2 regions of the Stenotrophomonas sp. SBJS02 genome follow, and region 1 is predicted to be linked to the other one. Evidence: riboswitches for the same ligand, from Rfam matches in the RefSeq annotation. Region 1 holds a riboswitch; the other holds the start of a gene.
What was found. A riboswitch is a leader RNA that binds a small molecule or an ion and turns the genes downstream of it on or off. The one in region 1 is predicted to bind cobalamin.

Region 2: another riboswitch for cobalamin. It lies ahead of btuB (TonB-dependent vitamin B12 receptor); the one in region 1 lies ahead of FQS62_RS01200 (epoxyqueuosine reductase QueH).

Annotation. Positions count from the first base shown of each region.
Region 1 is NZ_CP109812.1:263,753-270,940, reverse strand. Features, by position in the region: gene FQS62_RS01215 (patatin-like phospholipase family protein) at 1-282, opposite strand, end outside; gene FQS62_RS01210 (bifunctional nicotinamide-nucleotide adenylyltransferase/Nudix hydroxylase) at 471-1,526, shown strand; gene FQS62_RS01205 (nicotinate phosphoribosyltransferase) at 1,591-3,000, shown strand; cobalamin riboswitch at 3,080-3,309, shown strand; gene FQS62_RS01200 (epoxyqueuosine reductase QueH) at 3,484-4,155, shown strand; gene pncA (bifunctional nicotinamidase/pyrazinamidase) at 4,211-4,837, shown strand; gene purU (formyltetrahydrofolate deformylase) at 4,934-5,785, opposite strand; gene FQS62_RS01185 (LysR family transcriptional regulator) at 5,900-6,811, shown strand; gene FQS62_RS01180 (NADH:flavin oxidoreductase/NADH oxidase) at 6,815-7,188, opposite strand, start outside.
Region 2 is NZ_CP109812.1:541,066-548,253, forward strand. Features, by position in the region: gene FQS62_RS02510 (LysR family transcriptional regulator) at 41-970, shown strand; gene FQS62_RS02515 (class I SAM-dependent methyltransferase) at 967-1,758, shown strand; gene gph (phosphoglycolate phosphatase) at 1,823-2,479, shown strand; gene btuB (TonB-dependent vitamin B12 receptor) at 2,579-4,420, opposite strand; cobalamin riboswitch at 4,534-4,757, opposite strand; gene FQS62_RS02530 (histidine phosphatase family protein) at 4,900-5,478, shown strand; gene FQS62_RS02535 (TfoX/Sxy family protein) at 5,565-5,927, opposite strand; gene FQS62_RS02540 (free L-methionine (R)-S-oxide reductase MsrC) at 5,924-6,406, opposite strand; gene bioD (dethiobiotin synthase) at 6,475-7,161, shown strand.

The DNA.
Region 1 (7,188 bases):
GTAGATGAAGCCGCGCCGCGACAGCTGCGCCGATACCGCCGACAACCCGCCATAGCCGGCATCGCCGGGCAGGTGCTCGCCGGCCTGCTGACGGCGATCACCACACGCTGCCGCAGCCGCCACCGCCGCGGCGATGGCGCCGGCCGAAGTGCCGCCGATGCTCTTGAAGCGATACTCGCGCGCCAGCGCCAGTACCGCATTGGGGTACACGATGCCGCTGGTGATGCCGCCTTTCATGACCAGATCGCAGTACTTGTCCGCCACTGTCTTGACCCCGAGCATGCCGTCCGCCGCGTGGGTACCAGTATGGCGCAGAGGCTTCTCAGGGCCTGAGAACACCACCGCAGTCCGGACAGGAATCTGCGGCGTTCAGCCGATGGCATGCCTGCAGGCTTGACCCGCCGCGCCATCGGCGTAGCATCTGCAGCAAGCCAAGGGACAGACCCGCGGCTGCCACAACGACATGAGGGATTCTCATGGAATTCGACTATCTCGTCTTCATCGGGCGATTCGAGCCCTTCCACAACGGCCACGCCGCCGTTGCCCGCTTGGCCCTGAGCCGGGCCCGCAAGCTGATCTTCCTGGTCGGTTCTGCCGATACTCCCCGCAGCCTCCGCAATCCCTGGACCGTGGCCGAACGCGCCGTGATGATCCAGGCTGCCCTCGATGGCCACACCGACCGCCTGCTGATCCGCCCGCTGCGCGACCACCTCTACAACGAAGCGCAGTGGATCGCCAACGTGCAGCGCCAGGTGGCCGAGGCCCTGCGCAACGACGGTGCCGCCGCCGATGCAAAGGTGGGCCTGATCGGCATGGACAAGGATGCCTCCAGCTATTACCTGCGCGAATTCCCGCAGTGGCCGCTGGTGGACGTGCAGCACACCGCCACCCTGTCGGCCACCGAGCTGCGGCGTTACCTGTTCGAAGCCGGCGACGTCGACTTCCACGGCGCGCTGCTGATGTTGCGTGGCAACGTGCCGGCGCCGGTGTACGACATGCTCGAAGCATTCCGCAAGAGCGCGCCTGCCTATGGCCAGCTGGTGGCCGAGTACCGCTTCATCGAACAGTACAAGGCCGCCTGGAAGGATGCGCCCTACGCGCCCACCTTCGTCACCACCGATGCGGTGGTGGTGCATTCGGGCCACGTGCTGCTGGTGCGTCGCCGTTCGGAACCCGGCAAGGGGCTGTGGGCGCTGCCCGGCGGTTTCGTCGGTCAGGAACAGAGCCTGCTCGACAGCTGCCTGCGCGAACTGCGCGAGGAAACCCGGCTGAAGATTCCGCTGCCGGTGCTGAAGGGTTCGCTGAAGGGACAGCAGGTGTTCGACCACCCGGATCGCAGCCAGCGTGGCCGCACCATCACCCACGGTTTCCACTTCGAATTCCCGGCCGGTGACCTGCCGCCGGTGCGCGGTGGCGACGATGCCGACAAGGCCCGCTGGATACCGGTAAGCGAAGCCCTGGACATGGGCCCGCAGCTGTTCGAAGACCACCTGCACATCCTGGAGTATTTCCTCGGCCGCGGCTGACCGGCCCGGCCTCCCCACTGGCGGATAGACCGCTGGTGTCACTCGACGCGAAGGAGCTTCCGTCATGCACTACCTCGATAATCTTCTCCTCAACACCGACAGCTACAAGGCCAGCCACTGGCTGCAATACCCGCCGGGTACCGATGCCACGTTCTTCTACGTCGAATCACGTGGCGGCCTGCACGATCGCACGGTGTTCTTCGGCCTGCAGGCGATCCTCAAGGACGCGCTGGCACGGCCGGTCACCCACGCCGATATCGACGACGCCGCTGCGGTGTTCGCCGCGCATGGCGAACCGTTCAACGAGGCCGGCTGGCGCGATATCGTCGACCGTCTCGGCGGCCATCTGCCGGTGCGCATCCGCGCCGTGCCCGAAGGCAGCGTGGTGCCCACCCACCAGGCACTGATGACCATCGAATCGACCGATCCGGCCGCATTCTGGGTGCCGTCGTACCTGGAAACGCTGCTGCTGCGCGTGTGGTACCCGGTCACCGTGGCCACCATCAGCTGGCATGCACGGCAGACCATTGCCGCGTTCCTGCAGCAGACCAGCGACGATCCGCAGGGGCAGCTGCCGTTCAAGCTGCACGACTTCGGCGCGCGCGGTGTCTCGAGCCTGGAATCGGCCGCGCTGGGCGGTGCCGCGCACCTGGTCAACTTCCTCGGCACCGATACGGTCTCGGCGCTGTGCCTGGCGCGCGCGCACTATCACGCGCCGATGGCCGGCTATTCGATTCCCGCCGCCGAGCACAGCACCATCACCAGCTGGGGCCGCGAGCGCGAGGTGGACGCCTACCGCAACATGCTGCGCCAGTTCGGCAAGCCCGGTGCGATCGTAGCGGTGGTGTCGGACAGCTATGACATCTACCGCGCCATCAGCGAGCACTGGGGTACCACCCTGCGCGATGAAGTGATCGCCTCCGGTGCCACCCTTGTCATCCGCCCCGACTCGGGCGACCCGGTGGAGGTGGTTGCCGAAAGCCTGCGCCGGCTGGATGAAGCCTTCGGCCACACCCTCAACAGCAAGGGCTACCGCGTGCTCAACCACGTGCGGGTGATCCAGGGCGATGGCATAAACCCGGATACCATCCGCACCATCCTGCAACGCATCACCGACGACGGCTACGCCGCTGACAACGTAGCCTTCGGCATGGGCGGTGCGCTGCTGCAGCGGCTGGACCGCGATACGCAGAAGTTCGCACTGAAGTGCTCGGCGGCGAGGGTCGAGGGTGAGTGGATCGACGTCTACAAGGATCCGGTCACCGATGCTGGCAAGACCAGCAAGCGCGGCCGCATGCGCCTGCTGCGCCGCCTGGACGATGGCAGCCTGCATACGGTGCCACTGCCGGCCAGCGGCGACGACACCCTGCCGGACGGCTTCGAAGACGCAATGGTGACCGTGTGGGAGAACGGCCGCCTGCTGCACGACCAGCGGCTGGACGATATCCGCACGCGGGCTGCCGCAGGGCATTGAAGGTGTTTCCGGGGTCGGATCCCGTTGCAGCGCAGCGGGCTCTGCCCCCTGAGCTCTTGACCCGCGCCACCAACAGGTCCACTTTGCACACGCCGAAGGTATCCCTCTCATCGCTCCGGCGCGGGGAGGGATTTAAACGGGAATCCGGTGAAGGCGCCTCGCGCGCCCATTCCGGAGCTGCCCCGCAGCGGTGAATGGAAACGAATCCTGCCAACAGCACTGGGCTCGCGCCTGGGAAGCGGCAGGTAGTAGGTGGGCTGCGGCCCGTGTCCATCAGCCCGAATACCGGCCCCGGCCGGGGGACACGACCGTTCCCTGACTCGACCTGGAATCTCCGCGGGGAGGTTGCCGGGGCCGTCGTCGTCCTGCGCGTGCAGGCCGCGCGGCCGCGCGCGTCCTGTCACGGTATCCGGCCAGACCTGTTCACCCACGCGCTGATGCATGGGCCACCGCCGTTGCCGGCGGTCCATGCGGTACCTGACGATGACCGAGCTCAAACGCCCCACCCTGACCCTGCCCGCCGACGGCAAGCGCCTGCTGCTGCATTCATGCTGCGCGCCCTGCTCCGGCGAGGTAATGGAGGCGATCACCGCCTCCGGGATCGACTACGCGATCTTCTTCTACAACCCCAACATCCATCCGGTGAAGGAATACGAACTGCGCAAGCAGGAAAACATCCGCTTCGCCGAGCAGCATGGCATTCCCTTCATCGACTGCGACTACGACACCGACAACTGGTTCAGCCGTGCCCGCGGCATGGAAAACGAGCCCGAACGCGGCATCCGCTGCACGATGTGCTTCGACATGCGTTTCGAGCGCACGGCGCTGTACGCGCACGAGCACGGCTACGACACCATCAGTTCTTCGCTGGGCATCTCGCGCTGGAAGAACATGGCGCAGATCAACGATTGCGGCATCCGCGCCGCCTCGCGCTATGAAGGCCTGCAGTACTGGGACTACAACTGGCGCAAGGGCGGCGGTGCCAGCCGCATGATCGAGATCAGCAAGCGCGAGCAGTTCTACCAGCAGGAGTACTGCGGCTGCGTGTATTCACTGCGCGATGCCAACCGCCACCGCCGCGAGAACGGCCGCGAACGGATCAAGATCGGCCTGCTGTACTACGGGCAGGACGCTGAGACGCCGCAGGGCGATTGACGTGCAGGCATGGGGCGGCCACGCTGGTCGCCCCTTCTGTTGTACCGGAACTGCCATGACCGCCCTGCCCGCCGATGTCGCCCTGCTGGTGATCGACCTGCAGCCGGACTTCATGCCCGGCGGTGCGCTGGCCTGCGACCAGGGCGATGCGCTGGTGGCACCGATTGCCGATCTGCTGGCGCAGCGCCGCTACCGCACCGTGGTGGCAACACAGGACTGGCACCCGGCCGACCATGCCTCGTTCGCCAGCCAGCACCCCGGCCAACGCCCCTTCGAGACCATCCTGCTGCATGCGCAGCCGCAGACCCTGTGGCCGGACCACTGCGTGCAGGGCAGCGCCGGTGCCGCCCTGCACCCGGACGTAGACTGGACCGTGGCCGACCTGATCCTGCGCAAGGGCACGCGCCAACAGGTGGATTCGTACAGCGCGTTCCGCGAGAACCATGGCCCTGACGGCGAGCGCCCGGCCACCGGCCTGGCCGGCTGGCTGCACGAACGCCGCATCCGCGAAGTGCACGTATGCGGCCTGGCCCGTGACTACTGCGTGCTGTGGAGCGCGCAGGACGCAGTGAAGTCCGGCTTCCGGGTGAAGTTCCTGTGGGAGCTGACCCGGCCGGTGACCGAGGCCAACGACGCGATGGTGCGCGAGGCGCTGGGCAAGGCGGGGATCGCGATCATCTGAGTTGCCCTGTAGAGCGAGCATGCTCGGCTCATCCGTCAGATTCACGGCATTGGGCCGAACTGCAGCCGAGCATGGCTCGGCTCTACAGAAAGGCACCTACCGGAACACCACCGTGCGATGCCCGTTGAGCAGGATGCGGTGCTCCACATGGCGGCGAACCGCGCGTGCCAGCACCAGCGATTCGGTATCGCTGCCCAGCCGCACCAGCTCGCGCGGTGCCATCGCGTGGTCCACGCGGGCCACGTCCTGTTCGATGATCGGGCCTTCGTCCAGGTCCTCGGTGACGTAGTGCGCGGTGGCGCCGATGATCTTGACCCCGCGCGCGTGTGCCTGGTGGTACGGCTGCGCGCCCTTGAAGCTGGGCAGGAAGCTGTGGTGGATGTTGATCGCGCGTCCAGCCAGCGCGCGGCAAAGCGTGGGTGACAGGATCTGCATGTAGCGCGCCAGCACCACCAGGTCGATGCGTTCGCGCTCGACCAGGTCGATGATCTGCTGCTCCTGCACCGCGCGTGTATCGGCGGTCACCGGCAGGTGGTGGAACGGCACCTGGTAGGACGCCGCCAGCGGCGCGAAGTCGGCGTGGTTGGACGCCACCGCCGCGATGTCCACCTTCAGCTGGCCACTGTGGGCGCGGAACAGCAGATCGTTGAGGCAGTGGCCCTGCTTGCTGACCAGCACCAGCAGGCGCGCGCGGCGTCGGCCATCGTGCAGCTGCCAATCCATGCCGAAGCCCTCGGCGAGCGTGGCCATGGCCGCGTGCACGGTCTCCAGCGGCAGGCCGGCATCGCGGTCGAAGTGCACGCGCAGGAAGAAGCGGCCACTTTCCTCATCACCGAACTGCTGGGCGTCGAGGATGTTGCAGCCGTGGTCGAACAGCATGCCGGACACGCGGTAGACGATGCCGGTGCGGTCGGGGCAGGACAGGGTAAGAATGGAATCGGGGCGCATCGCCACAGTGTAGGGCAGCGCCCTGCCCAGCGGCCGGATGATCACGGATGCAACCGACCTGCTTGGTTCAGTCCCAAGCGATACTTTGGACTCCCCGTGGCAAGCTGGTCGGTCATGAACCTGTTGCAACTGATCCGCAGCTTCACCCGCACCGCAGAGACCGGCAGCATTGCCGCCGCGGCCCGCATCCTTGGCATCAGCGCCACCGCAGTCGGTCAGAACATCAACCGTCTGGAGGCCCACCTGGGCGTACGGTTGCTGAACCGAAGCACGCGGCAGCTGGCCCTCAGCGAGGCCGGCGCGCTGTACCTGGCGCAGGTGCGCCACATCGAAGCCGACCTGGCGCGCGCGCAGGCGATGGTCACCTCCGGTGACATCGAACCGGCGGGGCCGCTGCGCATCGCCGGCAGCAGCGCCTTCGGTCGCCACGTGCTGGCACCGTTGCTGCCTTCGCTGCAGCAACGCTACCCGCAGCTGCAGCTGGAGCTGCGCCTGACCGACCGCGCCGTGCAGCATGGTCCTGAGGCGGTGGACGCCAGCATCCGCATCGGGGCGCAGCTGGAGGACGGCGTTGTCGCACGGCAGCTGGCACGCGTGCCCTTCGTGTTCTGTGCCTCACCGGCCTACCTGAAGGCACACGGCACGCCGAAGCAGCCCTCCGAGCTGAGCGGTCATCGCGGGCTGCTGCACCGCTTCCCCACCGATGGCCGGCCGCTGCGCTGGGGCCTGCTGAAGGATGGACAGCGCGTGGACGCCGCGCTGCCGCCGAGCATGGTCTGCGATGACATCGATGCACTGGCAACGCTGGCCGCGGCCGGTGCCGGCATCACCCGGCTGGCCGCCTTCGTGGCCGAGCCGTACCTGCGCGATGGTCGCCTGCAGGCGGTGTTCGGCGCCGACACTGGATGGCGCCCGGAGCCGATGGAGGTCTATTTCTGCGTCAGCGACCGCCGCGATTTCACCGCCAAGATCCGCGCGCTGTTCGAGCACCTGCAGGCCGGCATGGCGCCGGCCTGGCGGGTGTGAACCTCAGCGCGTCTTGAACACGCCGCGCGCATCGCGCGGCTCGCAGCGCAGGTACTGCGGCGCCGGTTCCACGCTGTCGCGCAGCGCGGCGGCGGCATGCCACGGCCAGCGCGGGTCGTAGAGAATGCCGCGCGCCAAGGCCACAGCATCGGCGTGGCGATGGCGCAGGATCGATTCGGCCTGCTCGGGCTCGGTGATCATGCCCACGGCGATGACCGGCATGCGCACCTTGGCCTTGATCGCTGCTGCGAACGGTACCTGGTAGCCCGGACCGACGGTGATCTTCTGGCGCTCGTCCAGGCCGCCGCTGGAGACATGCAGGAAATTGCAGCCGCGCGCGTCCAGCACCTGGGCCAGCGCTTCGCTCTGCACCAGAT
Region 2 (7,188 bases), 280 kb from region 1:
ACAGCGTATAACGCGCTTGTTTGTTGCATGGATCGAGCATATGGACCGATTGACCGCCATGACCGTGTTCGTCGAGGTGGCCGAGCGCGGCAGCCTCACCGCCGCCGCCGAGGTGCTGGACATGTCGCGGGCGATGGTCAGCCGCTACCTGGCCGAGGTCGAGGGTTGGCTGGGGGCGCGCCTGCTGCACCGGACCACGCGTCGGGTCAGCCTGACCGGCCCCGGTGAGGCGGCGCTGGCGCGCTTCCGGCAGATGCTGGCGATCGGCGAAGAACTGCAGGGCGAGCTGGCCAGCGATGATCCCGAGCCGCACGGCACGTTGCGGGTGACCGCCAGTGTGTCGTTCGGGCAGAGCCATCTGGCACGGGCGGTGGCCGGCTTCGTTGCGCGCCATCCGGCGGCGCGCATCGAGCTGCTGCTGGTCGACCGCACGGTGAACCTGGTGGAGGAGCGGGTGGACCTGGCCGTGCGCATTGCGCGCCAGATCGACCCCAGCCTGATCGCACGGCGGCTGGCCACCTGCCGCTCGGTGCTGTGCGCGACGCCGTCCTACCTGCAGGCACGCGGCACGCCGACCGCCCCCGAGCATCTGGCCGCGCACAACTGCCTGACCCACCATTACGTCGGCAAGAGCCTGTGGCAGCTGCACCGAGACGGCCGTTCGCTGTCGGTGGCGGTAGGCGGCAACATCAGCGCCAACGAGGCCTCGCTGCTGTTGGAGGCGGTGCGGGCCGGTGCCGGTATCGCCATGCTGCCGACCTACCAGGTGGCGCCGCTGCTGCGCAGTGGTGAGCTGATCGAACTGCTGCCTGAATTCAGTCTGGACGAACTCGGCATTCATGCCGTGTACGCGTCACGGCGCCAGCAGCCCGCTATCATGCGGCGATTCCTGGATTTCCTGGGCGAGTGCTTCGCCAGCCCGGCCTTCCAGGATCTGGATTGGCGCCCACCGGGCAAGGAGAACACATGAACCATGGACAGGCCTTGATTGACCACAACCGTGCTGCCTGGGACCGCCAGGCCAGCGAAGTGCGCGAATGGTCGCGCCCGGTGGAAAGTTCAACGATTGCCGCCGCGCGCGAAGGCCGTTGGCAGGTGCACCTGACGCCCCGCGCGTTGCCGCTGGACTGGATGGGTGATGTGCGCGGCCGCCGCATCCTGTGCCTGGCCTCGGGCGGTGGACAGCAGGCACCGGTGCTGGCCGCTGCGGGCGCCGACGTCACCGTGTTCGATCTCTCCGACGGGCAGCTGGAACAGGACCGCAGCGTGGCGGCGCGCGATGGCCTGCAGCTGCGCACGGTGCAGGGCGACATGCGCGATCTGCACGTGTTCGCCAACGACAGTTTTGATGTGGTGTTCCATCCGATCTCCAACCTGTACGTACCCGACGTGCGCCCGGTGTGGACCGAATGCCGCCGCGTGCTGGCGCGCGATGGCATGTTGATGGCCAGCTTCTACAACCCGGTGCTGTTCGTCGGCGCGCGCGATCCGCAGCTCGATGCGCAGGGCCTGATCCGGCCGCAGTACGCCATTCCCTATTCGGACCTGGAAGACCTGCCCGCCGCAGAACGTGAGGCGAAACTCGCCCGCGGCGATGCGCTGACCTTCGGCCACAGCCTGACCGAACTGATCGGCGGGCAGCTGGATGCCGGCTTCATCATCGATCGCTTCATGGAAGACTGGCAGCCGCAGCCGCGTTTCCTGATCGACCGCTACCTGCCCACGTTCCTGGCTACCCGCGCGCGCCGCATCGGTTGAGGCGGATCGGTGCAAAAACCAGCGGCGTACAATGGACGGCCCCACGTCATGCAGGTGCCGTCCCTTGTCGTATCCCTATCCGCTGGTCGTGTTCGACCTTGATGGCACGCTGGTCGACAGCGCAGCTGATATCGCCGAAGCGCTGAACCGCACGCTGGAGGACATCGGTGTGGCACGCGTACCGGAAACCACGGTACTGGGCTGGATCGGCGACGGTGTGCGCCGCCTGGTCGAGCAGGCCCTGCAGGCGGTCGGCCGCGTGATCGACCTGGCCGAAGTGATGCCGATCTTCATGGTGCACTACCGCGAATGCCTGCTGCGCAGCCCGCGCCTGTTCGATGGCGTGGGTGAAGCGCTGGCACAACTGCGTGCACGCAACGTGCCGCTGGCGATCTGCACCAACAAGCCCGAAGCGCTGGTGCCGCCGCTGCTGCAGCACCTGGGTATCGGTGATGTGTTTGCGCTGGTGCTGGGGGGCGACTCGCTGCCGCAGCGCAAGCCCAGCGGTGAGCCGCTGCGGCACATCGCCGCGCACTTCGGGCTGCCGGTGGACGCCTGTCTGATGGTGGGGGATTCGTTGACCGACTACCGCGCCGCCGAAGATGCCGGCATGCCGATCGCGCTGGTGCGTTACGGCTACCCGCGCGGCCTGGACCTGGCCACCGCGCATGCCGTGGCGGTGATCGACGACCTGCGTGAACTGCCGGGGTTGCGGGGCTGAAGCAGGGGGTAGTGCCGGCCGCTGGCCGGCAACCCGGAACGCGTTGCCGAAGGTCATGATGTTGCCGGCCAGCGGCCGGCACTACCATGACCGTTGCGGTCACTTCGGCTGGTAACGCACGCTCAGCTGGTACTCGCGGCCGGGCTGGTTGAACCACGCCACCGTCTCATACCTACGGTCGAACACGTTGGCGGCACGCGCCAGCAGCGACCACGACGGCGTCAGCGCGTATTCGGCGCGCAGATCCAGCGTGCCGTAACCTCCCACCTTCACCGCGTTTGCGGCATCGTCGTAGCGCTTGCCGGCACCCTGCACGGTCAGGCCGGCGCGGAAATCGCCGAAGCGGCGGTCGACGTCCAGGCGCGCGGTCTGCTGTGCACGGCGCGGCAGCCAGTTGTCGAACTGGGTGCTGCCGCCGGTGCGGTTGCGCGGGTCGGTGTAGCTGAGCTGTGCGTTGATGTCGAAGCCGGCCAGCAGCACGCCACCGGTCAGTTCGGCGCCGCGGATGCGGGCCTTCTCCACCTGCTGCATCTTGAAGGTCGCCGCATCGTAGGTGATCAGATCATCGATGCGGGTTTCATATACGTCCAGGCCCCAGTGCCAGCCCTGTCCCTGCTGCGAAACGCCCAGGTTGGCGCTCTTGGACTTCTCCGGGTTCAACGTCGGCACACCGCTCCACGGGTCGTACAGATCGCTGAAGGTCGGTGCCTTGAACGCCGTGCCGTAGCTGGCGTTGACGCGCAGGCCGTCGCCCAGTTCCATGGCCCAGCCAACGCTGCCGGTGGCGTGGTTGCCGAACTGCTGGTTGTCGTCATTGCGCGCGCTGGCCTGCAGCTGGTGGCGGCCGAAGCGGCCCTGGTACTGCACGAACACGCCGGTGTTGCGGCGGCTGTCGACGAGGTAGCCCGCGCTGCTGCCATCCAGGTTGTCTTCGCTCCAGTCCACGCCTGCGCTCAGCAGCTGACCTTCGGCCAGCATGATGTCGCCCTGCAGCGAGGCGCTGTCGCGGTGGGTCTGTGCGCTGCCACGGGCACCGAAATCACCGAAGTTGTCCGACTCGTTGTCACTGCGGCCGACGTTTGCGGTGAATGCCAGGCGCTCGGAAGGGGTGTAGCGCACCTTGCCGGCCAGCACCTGCTGGCGGGTTTCCGAATAGTTGTAGTAGCCGTCGTAATGGTTCTTGCCGTCGGCGCGCAGGGCGCTGCCTTCCACGTTCCACTGGTCGTTGAAGGTGTAGCCACCGCGCAGGCTCTTGGACAGGTTGCGGTAGCCGTCGCGGTCGGGCTCGTCGGCGAAGCAGCCGGCGAACAGCGTGGCCGAGCCGCGGCAGGCATCGATGCCATCGGAATGCTGGTAGGCGATGTCGGCACCGAACCAGCCGCGCTCGGTACCACCGCCAATGCCACCGCTGGCTTCACGCAGGCCGTTGCTGCCAACGCCAAGCTGGAAGTGCGGGGCGAAATCGCCCTGGTTGCGGCGGGTGAAGATCTGGATCACGCCACCGATGGCGTCGGCGCCGTACAGGCTCGACTGCGGTCCACGCACGATTTCCACGCGCTCGATCTGCGCCAGCGGCAGGTCCTGGTACATGGCCAGGCCGAGGTCGGCACTGTTGATGCGCACGCCATCGACCAGCACCACGGTGTGGCCCGAGTTGGTACCGCGCAGGAACAGCGAGCTCTGCTTGCCGAGGCCGCCGGCATTGGTCAGGTTGATGCCGGCGCGGCCGCGCAGCAGCTCCTGCAGTGAGGTGGCCTGGCTGGATTCGATCTGCGCGCGGTCGATCACCTGCGCCGGCGCGATGCTGTCCTGCAGCGCGATGGGGGTGCGGGTGGCGGTGACCAGGATCTGGTCGAGCGCGGTGGTGTCATCGGCGGCCTGGGCCAGCGCGGGCAGGGCGGCCAGCACGGCCAGGGACAGCATTCGGGACTGCAGCTTCATGGGGGACTCCAGGTGCCACGCACGCCCGCGTGGCGAAGGGGAGGAGCCGCGAAGGCAGGCACGCGCCGATGCCGCAGCACAGGCCACGTCATCCAGCGCCATGCCCACCGCATCGCGACCTGAGGCTTCCGGGCCGGTCTCCGGGCTTGCCGCCGGGTGGCGCGAGGCCACCGTCCAGGCGCCTTCCCATGCTTGCGGCACAGTGGCGTTGTTGCCTGGAACTGACGTGCTTACCGTTGCGGGGGCAGCGCCGGCATGGCGTGGAATCACGCGTCACCGGCTTCCCGTTTCAACCTGCCGGCCGTGGCCGCAGGTCACCTGGAAGTGCGCGCAGTCTACGGCATCGCAGGCGGCCCGTAGTGTCGAACGTGTTCGACTGCCTTTGCTGTGCCTTTAGAATGGTCCCTCGATCCCGTGGTGCCGTTGCCGATGTCCGCCCGTTTCCCGCTGTTCCCGCGTTGCCTGTACAGGACTTGCGCATGATCCTCGACCTGGTCCGCCATGCCGGCAACGGTCGCGATGAGTTCCTCGATGGCCGCAGTGATCCGCCGCAGCTGGCCCGCCTGCCGCAGGAACTGGTCGACGCTTACGCCGCGCAGCCCTGGGAGCGGGTGATCAGTTCGCCGCGGCTGCGCTCGCTGCACACGGCGATGGCCCTGGCCACCCCGCGTGGGCTGGACGTGGAAGCGGACGAGGAATGGGAAGAGCTGGACTTCGGCGATTGGGACGGGCAGTCGCTGTTCGACCTGCCGGAGGATGCACTGGCCGCCTTCCATGCCGACCCGCACGCGTTCCCGCCGCCGAACGGTGAAAGCTGGGGCCACTTCGAGCGGCGCATTGCGCGCGCGCTGGATCGCCTGCTCGATGATGACGATCCGGTACCGACGCTGGTGGTCAGCCATGGTGGCCCGCTGCGCATGGTGCTGTCGCAGGTCTGCGGCCTGCCGATGTCGCTGTGCTGGGCCCTGCGCATCGACCACGGCACGCGCCTGCGGGTGTGGCTGGAACGCGGTGAGGTCGGGCTGGTGGGCGAGTTGCTGGAGCTGCAGCAGCCGTAACCCATCGGTAGTGCCGGCCGCTGGCCGGCAACTGCACGATCTTTGTAACGTTCCTGAGGTTGCCGGCCTGCGGCCGGCACTACCCGTCAATCCTCGTCCGCGCGCTCGGCCACGCTGTCCTCAGCGTCATCGTCAGCATCGAAGCGCTGCTCATGCACCGGGCCCGACGCCGGGCCGGCTGCCTTCAGCGGATGCGCGGCGATGCGCGCTTCGTAATCCTGCACCAGCGCCTCACGCTGCGGCTCGCTCAGTTCCTGCCAGTGGCAGTCCAGCAGTGCGCCTTCCAGTGAGTACAGCAGGTTCAGGCTGGGCCTGAAGCCGGCGCGCTTGACCTTGACGAAGGCGCCCACGGCACCGATCGCAACCAGGTCTTCGCGGCTGCGCAGGCCGACCTGGCGCAGCCACGCCGCACTCTTGGGGCCGATGTTGCGCAGCTTCGGTGCGCTCATCCCAGCGCCTCGATGAACACGCGGGCGATGGCTTCCAGGCCGGCCTGATCGTCGGCATCGAAGCGGCCGACCTTCGGGCTGTCGATATCGAACACGCCGATCAGTTCATCACCGCGCAGCAGCGGCACCACCAGCTCCGAACGCGAGGCCGAATCGCAGGCGATGTGGCCGGGGAAGGCATCGACGTCGTCCACGCGCTGGGTCACGCGCTGGCTGGCGGCGGCACCGCACACGCCCTTGTCCAGCGGGATGCGCACGCAGGCCGGCAGGCCCTGGAACGGGCCGACCACCAGCTCCTTGCCGTCGTACAGGTAGAAGCCCACCCAGTTCAGGTCGGGCAGGGCGTGGTAGACCAGTGCCGAGAGGTTGGCCGCGTTGGCGATGCGGTCGGACTCGGCGTAGACCAGGCCACGGGCCTGTTCCAGCAGCTGGGCGTATTGTTCCGGCTTGCTGCCGGTGAGCGAGGCATTGGCGAACATGCCTGCAGTCTAGCAAGCGCGCCGGGCCGGCGATAATGCACGCTCTGTTGCCCCGTTGGAGCCCGTCGATGCCGTTGCCCGCCACGCTGCCGCCCGCCCTGTTCGTCACCGGCACCGATACCGAGATCGGCAAGACTGCGGCCAGCACTGCACTGCTGCATGCGCTGCGCCGGCGCGGACTGCGCGCGGTCGGCATGAAGCCGGTGGCCAGCGGCAGCGAGGACCTGGGCCAGGGCCTGCGCAACGAGGATGCATTGGCGCTGCAGGCGGCCAGTTGGCCGGTGCCGGACTATGCCGACCTGAACCCGTATGCGCTGCGCCAGCCGCTGGCGCCGGAACTGGCCGCCGCCGAGGATGGCGTGCAGGTGGAGCTGGCGCCGATCATGGCGGCGTTCGAACGTCTGCGTGCACAGGCCGATGTGGTGGTGGTGGAGGGTGTTGGCGGTTGGCTGGCGCCGGTCTCGGCCACGCTCGACCAGCTCGACCTGGTGCGCGCATTGCGGTTGCCGGTGTTGCTGGTGGTGGGCATGCGGCTGGGCTGCGTCAACCACGCGCGACTGACCGCGCAATCGCTGCAGGCCAGCGGCGTGGAGTGCCTGGGCTGGATCGGCAACCACATCGACCCGGCGATGCAGCGCCAGGATGAAAACATCGCCACACTGCAGCAGCGCCTGCCGATGCCGTACTGGGGGCGACTGCCGCATCTGCCGGGGGCGGATGGCGAAGCGCTGAGCGCGCACCTGCTCGACGCCTGAATTGCTGAAACGCGAAATCGATGCCGG